DNA from 3 places in the Methylobacterium litchii genome. Region 1 is predicted to be linked to each of the others. Evidence: predicted binding sites of a transcription regulator. Region 1 holds the regulator's gene; each other region holds the start of a gene.
What was found. Region 1 encodes PhoB, which activates phosphate uptake and scavenging genes when phosphate is short. Its sites were predicted from a motif close to TGTCATNNANCTGTCAT; they were not measured.
Positions count from the first base shown of each region.

Region 1 (6,947 bases):
CGCGAGGCCCACCGCCGCGACGGGGCGAGCGTGGTGCGCTTCCTCGCGTGGCTCGACGGCGCGGCGGCGCGGGGCGACCTCACCGAGATCGCCGCCGTCGAGGCGCTGGAAAATTTCCGCGCCGAGGGCGGCGACCTGCGCGACGTCTCCTTTCCGACCATCTCCGGCTCCGGCGCGAACGGCGCCATCGTCCATTACCGGGTGACGCGGGAGACCGACCGGGCGGTGCGTCTGGGCGAATTGTTCCTCGTGGATTCCGGCGCGCAATACCCCGACGGCACCACCGACATCACCCGCACCCTCGCCATCGGTGAGCCCACGGCGGAGATGCGCGACCGCTTCACGCGGGTGCTGCAGGGCCACGTCGCCATCTCCCGCGCCGTGTTCCCCAAGGGCACGAACGGCGCGCAGATCGACGGCTTCGCCCGCCTGCCCCTGTGGCGGGCCGGGCTCGATTTCGACCACGGTACCGGCCACGGGGTCGGCGCCTTCCTCTCGGTGCACGAGGGGCCGCAGCGCATCGCCAAGACCGGCACCGTGGCCCTGGAGCCCGGCATGATCCTCTCGAACGAGCCGGGCTATTACGCCGCCGGGCGCTACGGCGTCCGCATCGAGAACCTCGTCCTCGTGGAGCCCCGCGCGGTGCCGGGCGGCGAGCGGCCGGTGCTCGGCTTCGAGACCCTGACGCTTGCGCCCTACGACCGACGCCTCATCGACACGTCCCTGCTGGAACCGGGCGAGCGCGCCTGGATCGACGCCTACCACGCCCGCGTGCGCGCGGCCCTGTCGCCGCTCCTCGACGCGCCGACGCGGGGCTGGCTGGAGGCCGCGACGGAACCCCTCGGGGCGTAAGGCCCGCCCCTGCCCCAATTAAGCCGGTGCGGAGGCCGAGAAACCCTCCGCCGCCCGGCGCGAAGAGTCCCGCATGATCGCCCGCCTTCTCCTGATCCTCGCCTGCCTCGGTTGCGGCCCCGCTTTGGCGCAGGGTTTCCGCGTGCCGGCGGACCTCGTGCGGGCGAGCCTCGTGGCCGAGCCTTCGGCGGTGGCGGGCGGCACGCCCTTCACGCTTGCCGTGCACATGAAGCTCAAGCGCGGCTGGCACGTCTACTGGCGCAACCCCGGCGATTCCGGCCTGCCGCCGGAGGTGACGTGGACGCTGCCCGCCGGCTTCGGCACGGGGGCGATCCGCTGGCCGGCGCCGCACCGCATCCCCATCGCGACGCTGATGAACTACGGCTACGAGGACGAGGTGACGCTCCTCGTCCCCGTCACGCCGCCGCCGAGCCTCGACCCGGCCGAGCCGGTGCGGATCGCCGGCAAGCTCACCTACCTCGTCTGCGAGACCGAATGCGTGCCGGGCGCGGCCGACCTCGCCCTGACCCTCCCCGTGGGCAAGCCGACGCCGGACCCCGCCAACGCCGCCCTGTTCACCCGCGCGCGGGCGGCGCTCCCCGTCGCCCCGGTCTGGCCGATGCGCCTGTCCCGCGAGGGCGACCGCATCCGCCTGGACTTCGCCACGAGCGGCCTGCGGGCGGACTCGATCAAGTCGGCCGCCTATTTCCCCTATGGCGAGACCGCCCTCGAGAACGCCGCCGAGCAAACTCTCAGCGTTGATGACCAGGGCTTGCACCTGAGCCTGACACGGGGCGACGACAAGACCTTCCCCCTCTCCCTGCCCGGCGTGCTGACGGTGGAGGAGGACACTGGCAACGGCCTAGTCCGCCTCGCCTTCGCCTATGGCGACGAGCCGGCGCAGGTGCCCTCCGCCGCCGTCGCCCCCCCGGCGGCGGCCGGCGCCCTGCCCGTCCCGGCGGCGGACCAGCCGACCCTGCTCGCCGCCATCGGCCTCGCCCTGCTCGGGGGGCTGATCCTCAACCTGATGCCCTGCGTCTTCCCCGTGCTTTCGATCAAGGTGCTCGGCCTCGTGCGCCAATCGGGCGAGAGCCGGACCCGCGTGCGCCTGCACGGCCTCGCCTACACGGCCGGCGTGCTGGCGAGCTTCCTCGCCCTCGCCGGCCTGCTGATCGCCCTGAAGGGCGGCGGGGCGAGCCTCGGCTGGGGCTTCCAATTGCAATCGCCGCCGGTCGTGGCGGGGCTCGCCTATCTCCTCGTCGCGGTGGGCCTGAGCCTGTCGGGGGTGTTCAGCCTCGGCGGACGCTTCGCCGGCCTCGGCGACGGCCTCGCGCGGCGTTCGGGGCTGCCGGGCTCGTTCTTCACGGGCGTCCTCGCGACCCTCGTCGCCACCCCCTGCACCGCGCCGTTCATGGGCGCGGCGGTGGGTTTCGCCCTGACGCAGGGGCCGGCCATAGCGCTGGCCGTGTTCGCGGCCCTGGGGCTCGGCCTCTCCCTGCCCTTCCTGGCCCTCACCCTGTGGCCCGGCGCCGTGCGGGTGCTGCCGCGCCCCGGCGCGTGGATGGAGACGCTGAAGCAGGCCCTGGCCTTCCCGGTCTACGCCACGGCGGCGTGGCTGATCTGGGTGCTGGCGCAGCAGGTTGATGCGCGGGGGCTGTTCGCGGCCCTGATCGGCGTGGTGCTGGTGGGCTTCGCCGCCTGGGCCTGGGAGCGCAGCCGGGGCGCGACGGCCCTCGGGGAACGCATCTTCCAGGGCCTCGCGGGTCTCGCGATCATCGCCGTGGTGACGCTCGGCTTCGGGCTGGCGCAGCAGCGGGCCATGCCGGCGGCGCAGGCCGCCGCCGAGGGCACCGAGCCCTACAGCCAAGCCCGCCTCGACACCCTGCGGGATGCGCGCCGGCCGGTCTTCGTGAACCTGACGGCGGCGTGGTGCATCACCTGCGCCGTCAACGAGACCACCTCGCTGTCGCGGCCGTCCGTGCAGGCGGCGATGCGGGCGAAGGGCGTGACCTACCTGAAGGGCGACTGGACCAACCAGAACCCCGAGATCACCCGCCTGCTGGAGCGACACGGGCGCAGCGGCGTGCCGCTCTACCTGCTCTACGCGGGCGGCGGCGACCCCACGATCCTGCCGCAGATCCTCACCGAGGGCACGGTGCTGGAGGCGCTGGCCGCGATCCCCGACCGCACGGCCGAGGCGCGCTGACCTCTCACGGCTCCAGCGAGAAGGTCTCGTCGAAGGCGTAGCCCGAGCCGCGCACGGTGCGGATCGGATCAGCCTGACGCGGGCCGTTCAGCGCCTTGCGCAGGCGGCCGACATGCACGTCCACGGTGCGCTCGTCGATGTAGACGTCGTGCCCCCAGACCCCGTCGAGCAATTGCTCGCGGGAGAAGACCCGGCCGGGGCTGAGCATCAGGAATTCCAGCAGGCGGAACTCGGTCGGCCCGAGATGCAGCTCCTGGCCGCCGCGCCGGACCCGGTGGCCGGTGCGGTCGAGCTCGATGTCCCCTGCCGCCAGCCGGTCGGCCACATGGGCGGGCTTGGCCCGGCGCAGCAGCGCGCGGACGCGGGCGAGCAGTTCCGGCACGGAGAACGGCTTGACGATGTAGTCGTCCGCCCCCGTGCCTAGGCCGCGCACGCGGTCCCCCTCCTCGCCCCGGGCGGTGAGCATGATGACCGGCATGCGCTCGGTCTCGCGGCGGGCGCGGATGCGGCGGCACAGTTCGATGCCGGACAGGCCCGGCAGCATCCAATCCAGAAGGACGAGGTCCGGGGTGCGCTCGGCGAGGAGCAGTTCCGCGTCGTCCCCGCGCGCGGCGGCATCGACGCTGAAGCCCTCCGCTTCGAGGTTGTACCGCAGGAGGGTGGTGAGCGCCTCTTCGTCCTCGACGATCAGGACACGCATGCTCGGGAGTCCATTCCACGCCCGTTCCCCCCGGCCGGGCTCGACCGAGGGTGGCGGGCAACACTGATACGCCGAAGCCGTCACCGCCGGGGAGGCGATGACGGCGATGGTTCACGCGCCGGGGGTGACGGTCGCGTAGTTCGAGGCGTCGTTCTTCGGCCGGTCGCCCATGAAGATCTCGCCCGTGGCGAGGTAATGGATCGTCTCGGCGATGTTGGTGGTGTGATCGCCGATCCGCTCGACGTTCTTGGCGCAGAACAGCAGGTGTGTGCAGAACGAGATGTTGCGCGGGTCTTCCATCATGTAGGTCAGGAGTTCGCGGAACAGCGAATTGTAGAGGGCGTCGATCTCGCCGTCGCGCTCCCACACGTCATGCGCCGCCTTGGTGTCGCGGCTGGCATAGGCGTCGAGCACGTCCTTGAGCTGCCCCTCGGCGAGGTCGCTCATGTGGCGCACGCCGAGCACGATCTTCTGCGCCGGCGATTGGTCGGCGATGGCCGTGACGCGCTTGGCGACGTTCTTGGCGAGGTCGCCGATCCGCTCCAGATCGCCGGAGACGCGGATCGCGGAGATGGTCTCGCGCAGGTCCACCGCGAGCGGCTGGCGCCGGGCGATGAGAAGGACGGCCTTCTCCTCGATCTCGCGCTGGAGCGTGTCGAGGCGCTTGTCGGCGATGATGACGGTCTGGGCCAGGGCCTCGTCCTGCCGGGCGAGGGCGAGGGTCGCCTCGCCGGTCATCTTCTCCGCGACGCCGCCCATCTCGGAGATCGAGCGGCGCAGGTCTTCCAAGTCCGTGTCGTAGGACGTGACGATGTGGCCGGGCATGGCGAGACCTCTGCGGTTCGTGGTCGGTGGCTCAGCCGAAGCGGCCGGTGATGTAGTCCTGCGTCTTGCGCTCGTTCGGGTTCATGAAGATCTTGTCGGTCTGGCCGAACTCGACCAGCTCGCCGAGATACATGAACGCCGTGTACTGCGAGATGCGGGCGGCCTGCTGCATGTTGTGCGTGACGATCACGATGGTGAACTCGTCGCGCAGCTGCTCCATCAGCTCCTCGATGCGGCCCGTGGAGATCGGGTCGAGGGCCGAGGTCGGCTCGTCGAACAGGATCACCTCTGGCTTCTGGGCCACGGTGCGGGCGATGCAGAGGCGCTGCTGCTGGCCGCCGGAGAGGCCGGTGCCGGGCTGCTTGAGCTTGTCCTTCACCTCGTCCCACAGGGCGGACTTGCGCAGCGATTCCTCGACGCGGACGTCGAGGTCCGCCTTGGGCAGCTTCTCGTAGAGGCGCAGGCCGAAGGCGACGTTGTCGTAGATCGACATCGGGAAGGGCGTCGGCTTCTGGAACACCATGCCGATGCGCGAGCGCAACTCGTTCAGGTCGACGTTCGAATCGAGAACGTTGCGCCCGTCGAGGAGGATCTCACCCTCGGCGCGCTGCTCCGGGTAGAGGCTGTAGATGCGGTTGAAGCAGCGCAGCAGGGTCGACTTCCCGCAGCCCGAGGGGCCGATCAGCGCCGTGACCTTCCGGTCGTAGAAGTTGAGGTTGACGCTCTTCAGGCCGTGGAACGACCCATAATAGAAGTTGAGGTTCTTGACGGCGATGCGGACGGCCCGGTCGGTGGCGGCGTTGCCACGGCTGAGGTCCCCGGTCGGCAGCGCGGAGGCGGCGTTCATCGTCATGTCCTCGTGATGGGTTCGGACGTCACGCCCTCAGCGGGCGTTCTGCGGCTTGATCACCAGGCGGGCGATGATCGACAGGGCCAGGATGGTCGTGGTGATCAGCAGGGCGCCGGCCCAGGCGAGCCCCTGCCAGTTCGGATAGGGCGAGAGGGCGAACTGGTAGATCATCACAGGAAGGTTCGCGACGCCGCCCATCAGGTTGGGGGAGAACCAGGAATTGTTGTTGAGCGCCGTGAAGAGCAGCGGCGCGGTCTCGCCCGCGATGCGGGCCAGCGCCAGGATGATGCCCGTCACGATGCCGGAGGAGGCGGCCCGCCACGTCACCGAGGTGATGACCTTGGACGCCGGGGCACCGAGCGCCGCGCCGGCCTCGCGCAGGGTGCCGGGCACGAGCCGCAGCATGTCCTCCGTGGTGCGCACGATCACCGGGACGGCGATGATCGCCAGAGCGACGCCGCCGGCCCAGCCGGAATAGGTCCCCATCGGCCGCACCATCAGGGTGTAGACGAACAGGCCGATCAGGATCGACGGCGCCGAGAGCAGCACGTCGTTGAGGAAGCGGATGATGTCCGCGAGCTTCGAGCCCCGCCCGTATTCGGCGAGGTAGGTGCCCGCCATCACGCCGACCGGGGTCGCCACGACGATGCCGATCGTCGTCAGCACGAGGCTGCCGAGGATGGCGTTGGCAATGCCGCCGCCTTCCGAGCCGGGGCCGGGGGTCGGCTGCGTGAACAGGGTCGGGCTGAGGCCCCGGATGCCCTCGACGATGAGCATCAGGAGGATCGAGCCGAGCACCACCGCGCCGACCACCGTCGCGACGAGGCAGGAGATGCGCAGGGCCCGGTCCGCCACCCGGCGACCGGGGCGGACGCGGCTGGCGCGGAGGGGGGACGGGGTCGTCACCAAGGGGTTCGTGGCATCCATCGGGATCGGCTCCTCAGGCGGCCCGGACGCGGCGGGTCAGCAGCCGCGCGACGATCAGCACGATGAAGGTGATGACGAACAGGATGCAGCCGAGCGCCATCAGGGCGTTCAGTTGCAGGCCGTCCGCCTCGTTGAACTCGTTGGCGATCCGCGAGGCGATGGTCGAGGACGGGTCGAAGATCGAGGCCGAGAGCCGGTTGGCGTTGCCGACCACGAAGGTCACCGCCATCGTCTCGCCCAGCGCCCGGCCGAGGCCCAGCATGATCGCGCCGATGATCGACACGGCGGCCTGCGGCACGAGGACGTGGCGCACCACCTCCCAGGTGGTGCAGCCGATGCCGTAGGCGCTCTCGCGCAGGACCGTGGGGATCTGGTCCAGCATGTCCCGGGCGATCGAGGCGATGAACGGCACGATCATGATCGCCAGGATGATGCCGGCGGTGAAGATGCCGACGCCCGAGGGCACCCGCGCATAGAGCAGCGTGCCGACCACCGGGAGCCCCTCGACGAGGTTCGAGAGGGGGATCTGCACGAAGCGCGCGAAGATCGGGGCGAAGATGAACAGGCCCCACATGCCGTAGATGATG
Region 1 covers NZ_JBBXMY010000012.1:47,801-54,747, reverse strand. The annotation lists gene AAHF99_RS19835 (aminopeptidase P family protein) at 1-852, shown strand, start outside; gene AAHF99_RS19830 (protein-disulfide reductase DsbD family protein) at 926-3,058, shown strand; gene phoB (phosphate regulon transcriptional regulator PhoB) at 3,063-3,758, opposite strand; gene phoU (phosphate signaling complex protein PhoU) at 3,870-4,583, opposite strand; gene pstB (phosphate ABC transporter ATP-binding protein PstB) at 4,615-5,430, opposite strand; gene pstA (phosphate ABC transporter permease PstA) at 5,467-6,360, opposite strand; gene pstC (phosphate ABC transporter permease subunit PstC) at 6,374-6,947, opposite strand, start outside.

Region 2 (6,947 bases), on a different contig from region 1:
CGTCAGCCAGATCGCCGGATCCGCCGGCCACGGGATCGACCCGGCCACCGGCCTCGTCGGCAGCACGACCGCCAGCGACGCGGTCGGGGCCTGGGGGTTCCACCTCGGGGCGGTGACGCAGCACATCGACGGCGTCGTCGTGCTGTTCTGGGCCTTCGCGCTCTTCTTCGGCGCCCTGTGCTGGTACCTCCGCGCCGAGGACAAGCGCGAGGGCTATCCGATGGAGGACCCGACGCAGCCTCCCCGCGCCCATCCCCTCGTCGGCTTCCCGCCGCCGCCCGCGCCCAAGACTTTCACCCTCCAGAAGGGCGGGACGGTCACCCTCCCGAACTTCATCTCCCCCCCGGAGGTGCCGGCCCGCCATCTCCATCCGTTCCCCGGCTCGGCCTTCGTGCCGACCGGCGCCAACCCGATGCGCGACCCCATCGGCCCGGCCTCTTGGGTGCTGCGCGACGAGGAGCCCCTTCTGATGGAGGGCGAGAAGCTGCAACTCGTGCCCCTGCGCGAAGTCGGCGACGCATGGCACGTCCAAGGGGGCGATTCCGATCCGGTCGGGATGCCGGTGGTCGGGCGGGACGACAAGGTCGCCGGCCATGTCCGCGACCTGTGGGTGGACCGCGGCGCCAAGCTGCTGCGCTACCTCGAGGTCGAGCTGAACGACGGGCGCCGCCGGCTGATGCCGGTCTTCTTCGCCAACGTCAGCCCGAAGTTCCGCCGGGTGAAGACGCGCTCGATCTTCGCCGAGCAGTTCGCGGCGATTCCCGAACTGAAGGATCCCGACCGGATCACCGCCCGGGAGGAGGATCGGATCAGCGCCTACTTCGCCGGGGGCAAGATGTTCGCCGAGGGCGTGCGCCGGGGCGCGTTCGGCGGCGGGGCGGACGCCCGCGACGGGCTCGGCCGGAAAACCAGGGCATGACGATGCGCACGGCACACCGCGCCACTTCCCCCAGCGCTCCCCCGCGCCCCGTGGGCGTCCGCCTGGAGCCCGGCGAGCAGATCCTGTGGCAGGGCCGCCCGGAGGCGTCGGCCCTGCGCCGCCACCTCCTGAAGGGGCGCTGGCTCGCCGCCTACTTCGCCCTCCTGCTCGGGTGGAAACTCGCGCTGATCGTCGCTCTCCGGGGCCTGCGCCCCGAGGAGGTGTTCGACACGGCCGTGCTGCTAGGTCAGGGCGCGGCCCTCATGGGGATCCTCGCCTACCTCGCCTGGGCGCTCGCCCGCAGCACGACCTACACCGTCACGAGCCTGCGCGTCGTGATCCGCCACGGCATCGCCCTCCAAGGCACGGTCGACATCCCCCTCCGGGCCATCCGCAGCGTCGCCGTGCGGATCCACGGCGACGGGACCGGGGACGTGGCCCTGGCCGTGCGGGACGGGGGCGGGGTCGGGTACAGCAAGCTCTGGCCGCATGTCCGCGGCCTGAGCCCGTCCGCGCCGGTACCGATGCTGCGTGGCCTTCGGGACGCCGCGCTCCTCGGGATCCGCCTCGCCCGGCGCCTCGACGACCCCGCGCCCGCCCTGACCGGGCAGGACATCCGACCCAGGGCGACGCCGCACGCGACGGCGGCCTGACGGGAAGCAGCCATGACGACGGACCTCCTCCAGGCGCTCCTGGCGGCGCTGGTGCTCGGGCTCGTCGGCGCCGTCTCCCTCGCCGTGGGTGAGCCCCTGCTGGTGCCGAGCCTCGGGGCCGCGATCCTCCTGCAGGTCCACCTGCCGGACCTACCGAGCGCGCGAGCCTGGAACACGGTCGTCGGCCAGCTCTGCGGCGTCGCCTGCGGTTTCGCGGCGCTCTACGCGCTCGGGGCCGCGCATGACCCGAGCTTCAGCGGGACCCACCCCCTGACGGTCGGGCGGGTGGCCGCGACGATGATCGCCGTGGCGGGGACCCTGCTGCTGCAGGCCCTCCTCGGTGCGGTCAACCCGGCCGGCGGCGCGACGGCGCTGATCCTCACCCTCGGCTCCGAGGCCGCCACCCTGGCCGGGGCATTGCGCCTGACGACGGCCGTGCTGCTGGTGACCGCCCTGGGGGAGGGCGCGCGTCGGCTCTCCCTGATGCTTCGCCGCTAAGCCGAAGCCCGTTCGCCGGAGCGGCGCCGATCCTCGTCGAAATGCAGGTAGACGGGATCGAACTCGGCCGTGGTCACGAGGCCGGGCCAGTCGCCGATGGTCAGGTGGCCGCCCTGGAGGACGATGCGGCACTGCGCCCGCAACGTCCGGAGCGACCGGTTGAAATGCACCGCCGTCACGCCGACGGCATCGGCGAGCTCCGCCTGCGTCGGCGGCAGCGGACAGCACAGATTGTCCGCGAGGCCTACGGCGCGCTGGCGCATGTACATCTCGCAGAACAGGTGCGCCGTCCGGCCCAGGGACTGACGGCGGCCGAGGGTCATGATCCGCTCGCGGTAGACCGAGGCATCGACCAGCGTGTCGCGCCAGAGCGCCGCCATGACCCCCGGACGGCCGACGACGAGGGCGCGCATCGCCTCGTGGGGAATGAAGGCCAGGGTGCAGGCGGTGAGGCTCGCCAGGGAATGGTCCATCACCGGCAGGTAGAGATGCTGCAGGTCGGGGATATCCCCGGCGATATAGAAGGACAGGATCTGGCGGTCGCCCGCCACGGTGTAGCCGTAGCGATGGGCCCAGCCCTCCAGCACGAGGCAGCAATGGGCGGGCCGTTCCCCGACCGTGGCGACGTCCTCATGGGGGCCGACCTGCCGGATCGTGTGCGGCAGGGCGAGCACGGCCCGCCGCTCCTCGTCGTTGAGGCGGATGACGCTCTCGAGTTTGCGGAGGAGGGGCGTCAGGGTCTGGGGGTGGTGGGATCCCGCCACGGCTATGCCTCGGCCCGGCGCGACCACGCGGCCGTCAAGGTCAGGATCACATCGAGCACGGAGGTCCCGGCCGCATCGCGGACGGCGACCGCGATCGTGTGCTGGTCGTGGAGGATGGCCTCTTCCGCCGCGATGCCCGTGAGCGTCCGCACGGCGATGGCCCGGACCTCGTCGAGGTCACGGCATTCCGCGCCGGTATCGTCCCGGTGCAGGCCGCCGTTCTCGATCTCGAAGAAGTAGCGGGCCAAGGCGACGGTCTCGGGGGCGGGAAGGTCCGGGCCAACCGGGCATGACCGGAATGGTTGCAGGCCGGCCGGGGCCATTCACGCGGCCGGTTGCACCGGCGACAGCAGGGCAGGGTCGGTGAGGCAGGCATCGGCGCCCCACAGGCCGGGCTCCGCGCCGCCCCGGGCGACGAGGGCGCCTCCGACGACGACGCGCAGCGCGGGATTGCGCGAGGCCCGGCGGATCACCGGCATCGCCCGCCGCAGGGCGGGCGAATGGGCGTCGCAGGCCAGGGAGAGCCCGAGGACGTCGTACCAGCCCGTCGCGAGGGCCATTGTGAGGTCCGCCAGGGGATCGGCACCGGTTCCCGCGATCGTCGTCGTCCAGCCCGCATCGCGGAGCAGCCCGGCGACGTGGCAGAGGCCGTAGGTGTGGGTTTCCCCCGGCGCCCCGGCGAGAAGGATGCTGCGGCCGGGCCGTGCTCGGCCGCGCCCGACCTGGGGGCCGATCGCATCCCGCAGGACGGATTGGAGCCGTCCCATCGCCTCCGTCACGTCGAGGAAGTCACAGAGATCCTCCTCCCACATCACGCCGAGATCGCGCGCCACCGGAGCCAGCATCTCCGCGGCGAGGACGGGCCAAGGGGTCCCACGAAGCGCCCACCGCGTGACCTCCGCCCGGAACCGAGCGGGATCGTCGAGCAGGAGCCTCGCCAGCTTGCGCGAATCCTGATCGGCGACTTGGAGTTGTTCACGATGGAGACCGCGCAGCGTCGGCAGGATCTCGCGGTCCATGAGGCCCGAGAGGATTGCCGTCGAGCGGGCGTGGGCGGGGCGCTTCGTCCACCCCTGCAATTCTTCCCGAACTTCGCATGCTCTTGCTGCGCCATATCTAGAAGACAATCCTTGCCGCCGACTATCATCTTCTAAAACTGGCATATGCATGGGAAGTATGAGTGCCAGATCTTAGGATTAGGCGCATTGATAAAAATCAAGCTCCCCTCACGCAGGTTCGGACGGCTCAGTGGTGAGCGATCGACCCGTCATCCACAGCACGTCACCCAAGCGTCACGAGCCGACTTTAATCCCTCGAAAACCGTGATTTTTTGAGGTTGCCATGGCCGACGCCGCCCTTGCTCCGACCGGAGCGGTTGGACATTCGCCTGCGGGCAAGCCTCGCCTCGACCATGGCATGCATCCGGGGGGCGTGATCGCCTTCCTGCTCGTCCTCGTGGCGGGCCTCGTCTACGCGGTCGTCAGCTTGATCACCGACATGAACGCGGTCGGTGAGGCGCCGCTCGCCTACGGCGCCTTCGCCCTGCTGGGCCTCGCCCTGCTGATCGCCCTCGGCTTCGAGTTCGTAAACGGCTTCCACGACACCGCCAACGCGGTGGCCACGGTCATCTACACCCACTCCATGCCGCCCCTCGTCGCGGTGATCTGGTCGGGGACGTTCAACTTCCTCGGCGTGATGCTCTCCTCCGGTGCGGTGGCTTACGCCATCGTCACGCTGCTGCCGGTGGAGCTGATCCTCCAGGTCGGCTCGGGGGCGGGCTACGCGATGATCTTCGCGCTGCTGCTCGCGGCGATCATCTGGAACCTCGGCACCTGGGCGCTCGGCCTGCCGAACTCGTCGTCCCACGCGCTGATCGGCTCGGTGCTCGGCGTCGGCCTCGCCAACCAGCTCATGGGCGGGCAGGACGGCACCTCCGGCGTCGATTGGAACCAAGCGTTCGGCGTGTTCAAGGCGCTCGCCTTCAGCCCGATCTGCGGCTTCGTGCTGGCCGCGCTGCTGCTGCTGGCCCTGAAGTTCACGGTGCGGCGCAAGGACCTCTACGAGGCCCCCAAGGGCGATGCCCCGCCGCCCCTGTGGATCCGTAGCCTGCTGATCCTGACCTGCACGCTGGTCTCCTTCTTCCACGGCGGCAACGATGGGCAGAAGGGCATGGGGCTCATCATGCTGATCCTGATCGGCGCCGCCCCCACCGCCTACGCCCTGAACCGCACCATGACCGCCGACGCCACGCCGGCCTTCGTGCAATCCTCGCAGGCCGCGAGCGGCGTCTTCGCGCCGCGGGCGAACGGCGCGGCGCAGCCCGATGCGGCGCAGGCCCGTAAGGTCGTCAGCGACGCGCTGAAGGCGAAGGAACTCGATAAGCCGCCGGTCTACGCCGCGCTGGCCGCCCTCTCCACCGACATCGCCAAGGCCGTGCAGGGCTACGGCTCGATCCGGCAGGTCCCGGCGGCCGCGACCTCCAACGTCCGCAACGACATGTACCTCGCCTCGGACGCGATCCGCCTGCTGCCGAAGACCGGCGCCAGCTTCTCGGAGGCCGAGACCAAGACCCTCAAGGGCTACACCGACCTGCTCAACGCCGGCACGCGCTACATCCCCGATTGGGTGAAGGTCTGTGTCGCCCTGGCTCTCGGCCTCGGCACCATGGTCGGCTGGAAGCGCATCGTCGTCACCGTCGGCGAGCGGATCGGCAAGACCCATCTCACCTACGCGCAGGGCGCGTCCGCCGAGATCGTCGCGGCGGGCACGATCGGGCTCGCCGAGCTCTACGGCCTGCCGGTCTCCACCACGCACATCCTGTCCTCGGGCGTCGCGGGGACGATGGCCGCCAACGGCTCCGGGTTGCAGATCGCCACCGTGCGCAACATGGCGCTCGCCTGGGTGACGACGCTGCCGGCCGCCATCCTGATCGCCGGCACGCTGTTCTTCATCCTCCGCCACGTCTTCTGACGATCATGGAGGCCCTGGCCGGCACGAATCCCCGCCGCCTCTGCGACGAGCCGCCCCTGCCGGGGCTGCTCTGGGCGATGCGGTTCGATGAGACCGGCCGGGGTCACCCGGTGGACAGCGACGCGCCGCCGCTCCATCCGGGAGGCTTCGGCGAAGGCTTCACCTGGCTGCACTTCAATCTGAACGACGCGCGCCTGCCGGCCCTGGTCGCGGTGGGGCGCCTCGGCCCGCCGCATCTCGCGGCTGCGTCCTTCGCGAGCGATCCGCACCAACGCATCGTCGTCGAGGCCGGTCACATCGGCGGCGTGGTCGCCGATCTCGTCCGCCAGGCCGGCGAAGGCCGCACCGTCGATGCGGGCGGGCGGCTGCACTTCGTGATGGGGCCGCGGCTCCTCGCCAGCGGCCGCCGCCATCCCGTGCTCGGGCCGGACCTCGCCCGGGACGCGGCGACCCAGGGGCATTGCATGCTCGCGCCGGTCCACCTGCTGGAGGGGATCGTCGATCACGTCATCACCGCCATGGTCGGGACGGGCAGTCGCCTCGCGGACGAACTCGACGAGATCGAGGATCACATCCTCGACGAGCGCGTGCGCGGCGAGCGCCGGAGGCTCGGGCCGATCCGGCGGGATGCCGTGCGGCTTCACCGGCAATTGCTCGGCCTGCGGGCCGTCTTCCACCGCCTCGAAACCGCCGACGAGGACGTTCCGCCCGCCGCGACCGCTGCGGCCGCGCGGATCGCGCAGCGCCTCGATGCCCTCGACCGGGACATGGTGATGCTGGCCGACCGCAGCCGTCTGATGCAGGAGGAGCTGTCCTCCTACCTCGCGCAGGCCTCCAACCGGCAGCTCTATACCCTGTCGGTGATGACCGCCCTGTTCCTGCCCCCGACCCTCGTGACGGGTCTGTTCGGCATGAACACCAAGAGCCTACCGCTCACAGAGGCCGAGGGAGGCTCCTTCGTGGCGATGGCCTTCGCCGGCCTTTCCGCGCTCGTGGCCTTCGGCGTGATTCGCGGCCTCGGCATCCGCCCCCCGCGGGATTGAACCGCCCGCTCAGTAGCGGGTGATGAAGCGCAGGCCGAACACCGTCGCGTTGCGCACCCGCTTGCCGTCCCCATCGCGTGGGTTGGCGATCCCGCCGCCC
Region 2 covers NZ_JBBXMY010000008.1:30,783-37,729, forward strand. The annotation lists gene puhA (photosynthetic reaction center subunit H) at 1-919, shown strand, start outside; gene puhB (photosynthetic complex putative assembly protein PuhB) at 916-1,572, shown strand; gene AAHF99_RS15500 (HPP family protein) at 1,585-2,070, shown strand; gene AAHF99_RS15505 (Crp/Fnr family transcriptional regulator) at 2,067-2,834, opposite strand; gene AAHF99_RS15510 (DUF6894 family protein) at 2,837-3,082, opposite strand; gene AAHF99_RS15515 (cobalamin B12-binding domain-containing protein) at 3,158-3,913, opposite strand; gene AAHF99_RS15520 (inorganic phosphate transporter) at 4,176-5,804, shown strand; gene AAHF99_RS15525 (transporter) at 5,810-6,847, shown strand; gene AAHF99_RS15530 (carbohydrate porin) at 6,857-6,947, opposite strand, start outside.
Region 2: the regulator PhoB is predicted to act here: its motif matches at 4,114-4,130, upstream of AAHF99_RS15520 (inorganic phosphate transporter).

Region 3 (6,947 bases), on a different contig from region 1:
GTCCGCGACCGGACGGTCGCGGTCGAGAACATGGAGCGCCAGCTCTTCGCAGAGACCGAACAGGTCCGCGCGCTGACCGGCGAGAACAAGTCGCTGCGCATCGAGGCGCAGGCCGCCGACCAGGCGATGACCCGCGCCGAGCGCGAGTTGAACGACCTGGGCGAGCGCCTGTCCCTGAGCGAGCAGGACGCACGGCGTCTGCAGGCTCTGGCTGGCGAGCAGGCGGTGCGCCTGTCCGAGGCTGAGGCGCGGGTGGTCGAGCTGACCCAGCAGATCGAGGTGCTGCGCCAGCGTGCCCGCGATCTCGAAACGCAACTCAGCTCCGAGATCGCCACGCGCGAGCGGGCCGAGGGCCAGTTCGAGACCGAGATGGCGGCGATCCGCGCCGACCGCGCGAACCTCGCCATGAAGCTGGACGCGTCCCTCGGCCGGGCCGCGACTTTGGAACAGCTCCTCGCCCAGGTGCGCAGCCAGCTGCGCGAGCGCGAGGAGAATGCTCGCACCGCCGACCGGACGCTGAAGGAGCTTCAGATCGAGCGGACGACCCTCGACCGGCGCCTGGAAGGCTTGCAGGCCGAGCTTCAGCGGCAGACGGAGCGCGTCTCCGAGATCCAGCGCCTGCGCGCGGAGGCGGATAGCCGCGCCGACATGCTCACAAAGGCGCTGGCGGCCAAGGAAGCCGCCATGGACCAGTCGCAGACCCGCGTCGCCGCCCTGGCCGACCGGATGGAGCAGCTGGGCCGCCGGCACGAGGCCGAGAAGGCCGAATTGCAGGCCGCCAACCGGCGTCTGGTCGAGGAGCTACAGAACGAGCGCTCCGAGCGGGCCCTCGCGCAGGGCGCCCTCGACATCGCCCGCGAGACCCGCGCCTCGTTGCAGAAGCAGCATGAGGGCCTGAAGCGCGCCGTCCGCAACCTCCACGGGGTCGATCCGGCCACGCTGCTCGGGCTCTCGATGCCCGAGGCGCGGACAGAGCGCGCCGAGGAAAGTAATGTCACCCCGTTCGCGCCGCCGGAGCGCGAGGGACGTGACACGAAGCCCAATAACGACATGAATGCGTGAGTGAAGTCACCATGATGGAACAGGTTCGCATGCCCATCGAGGACGACGCCGATGCGGCGGCCTATGCCGCGCTCAAGGCTCATGCCGCCGCTGCCGCCGCTGCGGCCGAAGCCGTGCAGAACTTCGAGCCGGTGCCGCTGCCGGGCAACGTCTCGTTCTTCCCGTCGCAGCCGCAGCCGAGCGAGGGTGGCCCCGTCCGCGACTTCAAGTCGGCCATCGACCTCATCAAGGAAGCGAGCGAGGCGATCCGCTTCTCCGAGGAGCGCGCCTCCGAGTTGGAGCAGCAGCTTCATCAGGTGTCCGGCCGCGCGGCCGAGCAGGTGAAGGCCCTCGAACTTCAGGTCGCCGCGTTGGAGCGCCGGCTGATCAAGTCAGAGGAGCGCGCCCGCGCCGCCGAGGTCCGTGCCAACGATGCGGAGACGTGGCTCTCGCGCCTGCACGACACGATCATCACCAGCTTCCGCCGCCCGCTCCACCCCGGTGAGGGCGAGTCGCACTGAAGTTCACCCGCGCGCAGGTCGTGGCGGGTCCGGCGCCGGGGGGCGCCGTGAAGGTATCCGTTCGGGCACCCCACGGTCTCTGAACCGCGCGGTGGCCCTGTCGGAATCAGGCTGAGGGGACCGGCCGTCTCGGCGCCCGGTCTCACCGTGAGCGGCGTTGCGATCTTTAACGGGGCGGAGCGATGGCTGAGGGCAACCGGGTGGTCGAGACGCGGGACAGGACGCTGGATACCGCGCCGCTCATGATGACGCCGACCATGCGCAAGGAATTGAAGGCGCTCAGCCCGATCGAGCGCGGCGGCGAGATCGCCAAGTCGGGCTCCGACCTGCCGAAGCCGATCAAGCGGTTCGGCCAGGAGGAATGGGCGGCCGTCTGCGAGCGCATCCAGGACGCGGCGGAGTATATCCAGGAGATCGAGGCGAGCCGGCATCAGCAGGAGATGCAGGCCCAGAAGATCTTCGCGAACATGCAGGACGAGATCGCCGCCGCCAATGCCCGCGCGCTGGCGGCCGAGCGGATGCTGCAGGACGTTCAGCACCGGGCGACCAATGTGGTGAAGACCCTTGAAGACAAGCTGCAGGCGGCCGAAGACCGCGCCCGCGAAGCCGAGGATTGGCTGAACCGCATCTCCGAGGCGGTGCGCTCCAACCTGAACTTCCCGTAGGTCGCGCGCCTCAGGCGGTCCGGATCCGCCCCGGCTTCGTCTCGATGGCCATGGCATTGCCGCGCCAGACGACGCCACTGCGCATCCAGGCGCGGGTCCAGACGAAGGGAATGAGCAGGTCGCGGGCAATGAAGGCCGCGATCAGGGCGGGCGAGCGCAACCACCCCGCCCGGATGGCGAGGGCGTATTCGCCGGCATAGGTCAGGGCGACGAGCGCGCCGAGGCCGAGGGTAGCCTCCGCCGAATGGGCGTAGAGCGCGGCCAGCAGGCATGGCACGAGCATCCCGCTGGCGATTTCCGGGGCGAAGAATAGCGGGAACGTCACCCGGCGCAAACGCGCCCAGCGGATCTGGCGGGACCAGATCTCGGCGAAGCTGCGCTGGCCCAGGGGCTGCGAGAACGGCGACGCGACGAGGTTCACCCGACGCCCGGCCGCCCGCACGATCTTCGTGGCGGCGGCATCCTCCGCGATCTCGGCGGCGAGGGCGCGGATGCCCCCCACGCTATCGAGGAAGGGACGGTGCCAGAGCATGCTCTTGCCCTGGGCGAAGCCGAGACCCACCGCTTCGCCGGCATATTGCCAGCGCGCCTGGAGGGTGTTCAGGAAAGCGCATTCCACCAGGGCCCAGAACCCATCCGGCCGGGCGCCGATGGGCGTCGCGCAGACGAGGCCGGTGTTCGGCCGCCATGCAGCCTGCAAAGTCTGCAGATAATCGGGCGGCATCATCACGTTGGAATCGGCCAGCACGATCCACTCGTGCTCGGCCGCGTCCCAGCCGCGCACGCAATTGTTGAGCTTGGGATTGTCGCTGACCCGCTCCTCGCCGACGATGATCCGCGAGCGGATCCGCGGATGCCGGGCCATCAGCCGCCGTACCAGGGGCAGGACGGGATCGCCCGCGTCGGCGACGCAGAAGATCAGTTCGTAGTCTCGGTAGGCGAGCCGGAAGCCGCTCTCCAGCGTCTCCTCGCTGAACCGCTCCAGCCCGCAAACCGGCCGGACAAGGGACACCGCCGCACCGTCGGGGAAGATTGAGCGAGGCATGCGGCGCATGAGGCGGAAGCCGGCCAGGGCGAGGCTCGCGAGGTTCACCAGAGCCATCGCGAGGCAGGCCGCGAGCGCGAGAAAGACGCCGTCCAGCGCGCTGATCATGCGGGAGAGCCGTCGGGCGCCGAGCCGGGCGCGTCGTGGGAGCGCACCTGCGCCCGTGGCGTCCGGCTAACAGCCGCAGCATATCAGTTGTGTGACGCGGTGCAGCTCCCTCCGGCGTCCCCCTTCGGCACGTTGCGAGAGGCATGCGACCCCCCATCTGCTTCCATCCGGCCTACGAAGCCCCGCTTCCCGAAGGCCACCGGTTTCCCATGCGCAAATACGGGCTCCTCGCGGAGGCGCTGAGGGGGCTTGGGCTCGTGCCCGATGGGTTCGTCGAGCCCGAACCGGCGAGTGCGGCCATGCTCGAACGGACGCACGACCCGGCCTATGTCGCGTCCATCCTCGCCTGCGACGTGCCGAGGGCCATCGAGCGGGAGATCGGTTTGCCGGTGAGCGAGGCGCTGGTCCGCCGCTCGCGGGCGAGTGTCGGCGGCACGGTGCTGGCGGGCCGTCTGGCGCTCCAGCATGGGTTCGCGGGAAGCGCGGCCGGCGGAAGCCACCATGCCCGGCGGGCGCAGGGCGCGGGCTTCTGTGTCCTGAACGACGTGGCCGTGGCGGCGCTCACCCTGCGGGAGGAGGGTCTGATCGGCCGGGCGATGGTGGTCGATCTCGACGTCCATCAGGGCGACGGCACCGCCGATTGCCTGAGCCGCGAGCCCGACCTGTTCACCCTGTCGATCCATTGCGAGCGGAACTACCCGTCGCAGAAGATCCCGGGCGATCTGGATATCGGCTTGCCTGATGGGCTGGACGATGCCGCGTATCTCGCGGTGCTGGACGCACGCCTGCCGCCGCTGCTCGACGCGTTCCAACCGGACATCGTCTTCTACAATGCCGGGGTGGACCCGCACCGGGACGACCGGCTCGGTCGGCTGAACCTGTCGAACGAGGGCTTGCGGGCGCGTGACCGTTTCGTGGTCCGCTCGGCGCGGGTGAGGGGCATCCCCATCGTGGGGGTGATCGGCGGCGGCTACTCCACCGATGTCGAGGCCCTGGCTGGGCGGCACGCCCTGGTCTTCGAAGCGCTGGCGGCCGAGGCGGAACTGGGCTGAGGCTTCCCGGCCACGGGGCTTGTGCAATGCGGTGAAATCGTTCCGTCGTAAGGTTTTGAGAAGGTGCGGACCCGAGGATCACGGTTACGACGCCCGGTGCCGATGGACGGCCCGGGTGCGATCAACCGGGGCGCCGTCGAGGTTCGACCATGTTCGCGCGGAGCTGGGAAGCGATCAAAGCGACACTTGCGGTCGCGGCGCTGATCGCAGCCGCCCTCATCTCGGCGGACAAGCTCGACCGGCAGAAAGCGTCGCCCGCGCGGGACGCCGCCCTGGTCGAGCCCATCGTGACGGGGACAATTCCGCACGCGCGCTGATCAGCCCGGCGGGATGCGGCCCACCGAGCAGAGGGTCCGCATGGTGCTGCTCGTCGGGTCGGCGTAGCAGCTCGCGGACCAGCCGTTCTGCTGGATGAAGGATTTGCGCCCGTCCGAGACGGCGGTGCGGTAGGCCTTCGCGATGATCGGCTCCACCGTCGAGGCCGATTCCCCGGTCAGGATTTCGGACGCCGTCGAGAGGTCGCGGAAGAACGTGGCCGAGGGCTGCGGCTCGGCCGAGATCGCCTGCACGATGGGCTCGGCCCGGCAGGTCACGTCGAACCGGTTCGGCCCCGGCAGGCGGATGTCGATGCTCGGGCCGGAGCGCTTGCCGACCTTGCCGCCGATCGCGCCCGCGATCTGTCGGGTGAGGTCGTCGCACTCGTCGGCATGGGCCGCGAGGGGCGCCAGGGCGAGGCAGGCGGCGAGGATGATGGGCAGGCGCGGCATAGGGTGTTGGTCCCTTCAATCTGGCACAGGAAACAGGGGCTGTCGGTGGCTCGCGGTAGCCACCAGACCCTTGAAACACTGGGGTTCTTTTGCCAAATCACCCCTCCCGCCACAGGAGTGATATATGGCCGAGCAGACCACCGAACAGACGTATTACGGGCTCACCCTCGCGCAGCACCGCGAGCGCATCAAGAAGCTCGGAGCCGAGAAGGGTCTCAAGGGCGAGCATCTCGAGCGGATCACCGCGAAGGCCCTCGCAATGCTCCCGACGATCCGCTTGGACGAGGCGGCCCAGCGTTGATGTCAATGGAAGTCTCGGCTGCGGTAGGGGTGCCTGTGTGTCGGCGCCCCGAAATCGGTGGTCTCCGCCGGTAGAGCCAGCCCAGCTTCCCGCAGGTCCCGCAGGGACTCGGTGAGGTCTCGAAACCCCTCGGCGACGAGGTGGACCACCTCTCCGGCCCGCTGGACCCGACCCCGAACCGCCAGGAACCGCCCCTGCATGGCGATCCGGCGGTTCGCCTCGAACACCTTCTTCCATACGATGATGTTGGCGATGCCGGTTTCGTCCTCGATGGTGAGGAAGACCACGCCCTTCGCCGTGCCCGGCCGCTGACGCACCAGCACGATTCCCGCCACCATCGCCCGCGTTCCCTGGGGCAGGGCGGGGTCGAGATGGGCGCGGGCGGTGATGGCACCGATCCGCCCCAGACGCTCCCGGAAGAACGCCACCGGATGGCCGCGCAGGGACAGGCTTGTCGTGGCGTAATCGTCGGCGACGGTCTCCGAGGGTGCCATCGCCGGCAGGTCCGCCTCCGGCTCGTGCCGGAACAGGCCGTCATCGGCGTGCCACGCGAAGAGCGGCAGCGGCGCGTCCAGCAATTCGGCCCGGCGCCCATTCTCCGCATGCGCCGCCGAGGCCCGGCGCGACAACCCTTCCAGGGCCCGCACGGCCCAGAGCGCATCCCGCCGCGAGAGCCCGAGTGCCCGGAACGCATCCGCCTCCGCGAGTCGTTCCAGCACGTTGCGCGGCAGGGCGAGGGAGGCCTGCAACCCTTCGATGCTCGCATAGCCGTTGGCCCGCAGCCGCACGAGGCGGCGCATCGCGCCCTCGGGTAGGCCGCTCACCAAACGCAGCCCGAGGCGGACGGCGTGCAGGCGCGGCGTCTCGGAGGGTTCGAGGGTGCAATCCCACTCGCTGGCATTCACGCAGACATGGCGGACCTCGACGCCATGGGCGCGGGCGTCGCGGACCAATTGCGCCGGCTGGTAGAAGCCCATCGGCTGCGCGTTGAGAATCGCGGCCAGGAACACATCCGGGTGGGCGCATTTCATCCAGGCCGAGGCGTAGACGAGGAGCGCGAAGCTCGCCGCGTGGCTCTCGGGGAAGCCGTAGGTGGAGAAGCCGCGGATCTGCGCGAAGCAGCGTTCGGCGAAGGCCTGTGGGTAGCCGCGCCGGGTCATCCCGCCCACGAACTTCTCCGCGAAGCCGCCGATGGAGCCGACATGGCGGAAGGTCGCCATGGCCCGGCGCAGGCCATCGGCTTCGGCCGGTGAGAAGCCCGCTGCCGTGATGGCGATCTGCATGGCGTGCTCCTGGAAGAGCGGCACGCCGTAGGTCTTCTTCAGCACCTCCTCCAGTTCGTTCGCCGGCCCGTGATCCGGGTGCGGGGCGGGATACTCGACAGGCTCCTCGCCGCAGCGGCGCTTCAGGTAGGGGTGGACCATGTCCCCCTGGATCGGGCCGGGGC
Region 3 covers NZ_JBBXMY010000009.1:180,013-186,959, reverse strand. The annotation lists gene AAHF99_RS17400 (chromosome partitioning protein ParA) at 1-1,062, shown strand, start outside; gene AAHF99_RS17395 (hypothetical protein) at 1,059-1,562, shown strand; gene AAHF99_RS17390 (hypothetical protein) at 1,745-2,227, shown strand; gene AAHF99_RS17385 (ceramide glucosyltransferase) at 2,238-3,380, opposite strand; gene AAHF99_RS17380 (histone deacetylase family protein) at 3,524-4,432, shown strand; gene AAHF99_RS17375 (hypothetical protein) at 4,582-4,749, shown strand; gene AAHF99_RS17370 (hypothetical protein) at 4,750-5,199, opposite strand; gene AAHF99_RS17365 (hypothetical protein) at 5,324-5,500, shown strand; gene AAHF99_RS17360 (error-prone DNA polymerase) at 5,503-6,947, opposite strand, start outside.
Region 3: the regulator PhoB is predicted to act here: its motif matches at 3,461-3,477, upstream of AAHF99_RS17385 (ceramide glucosyltransferase).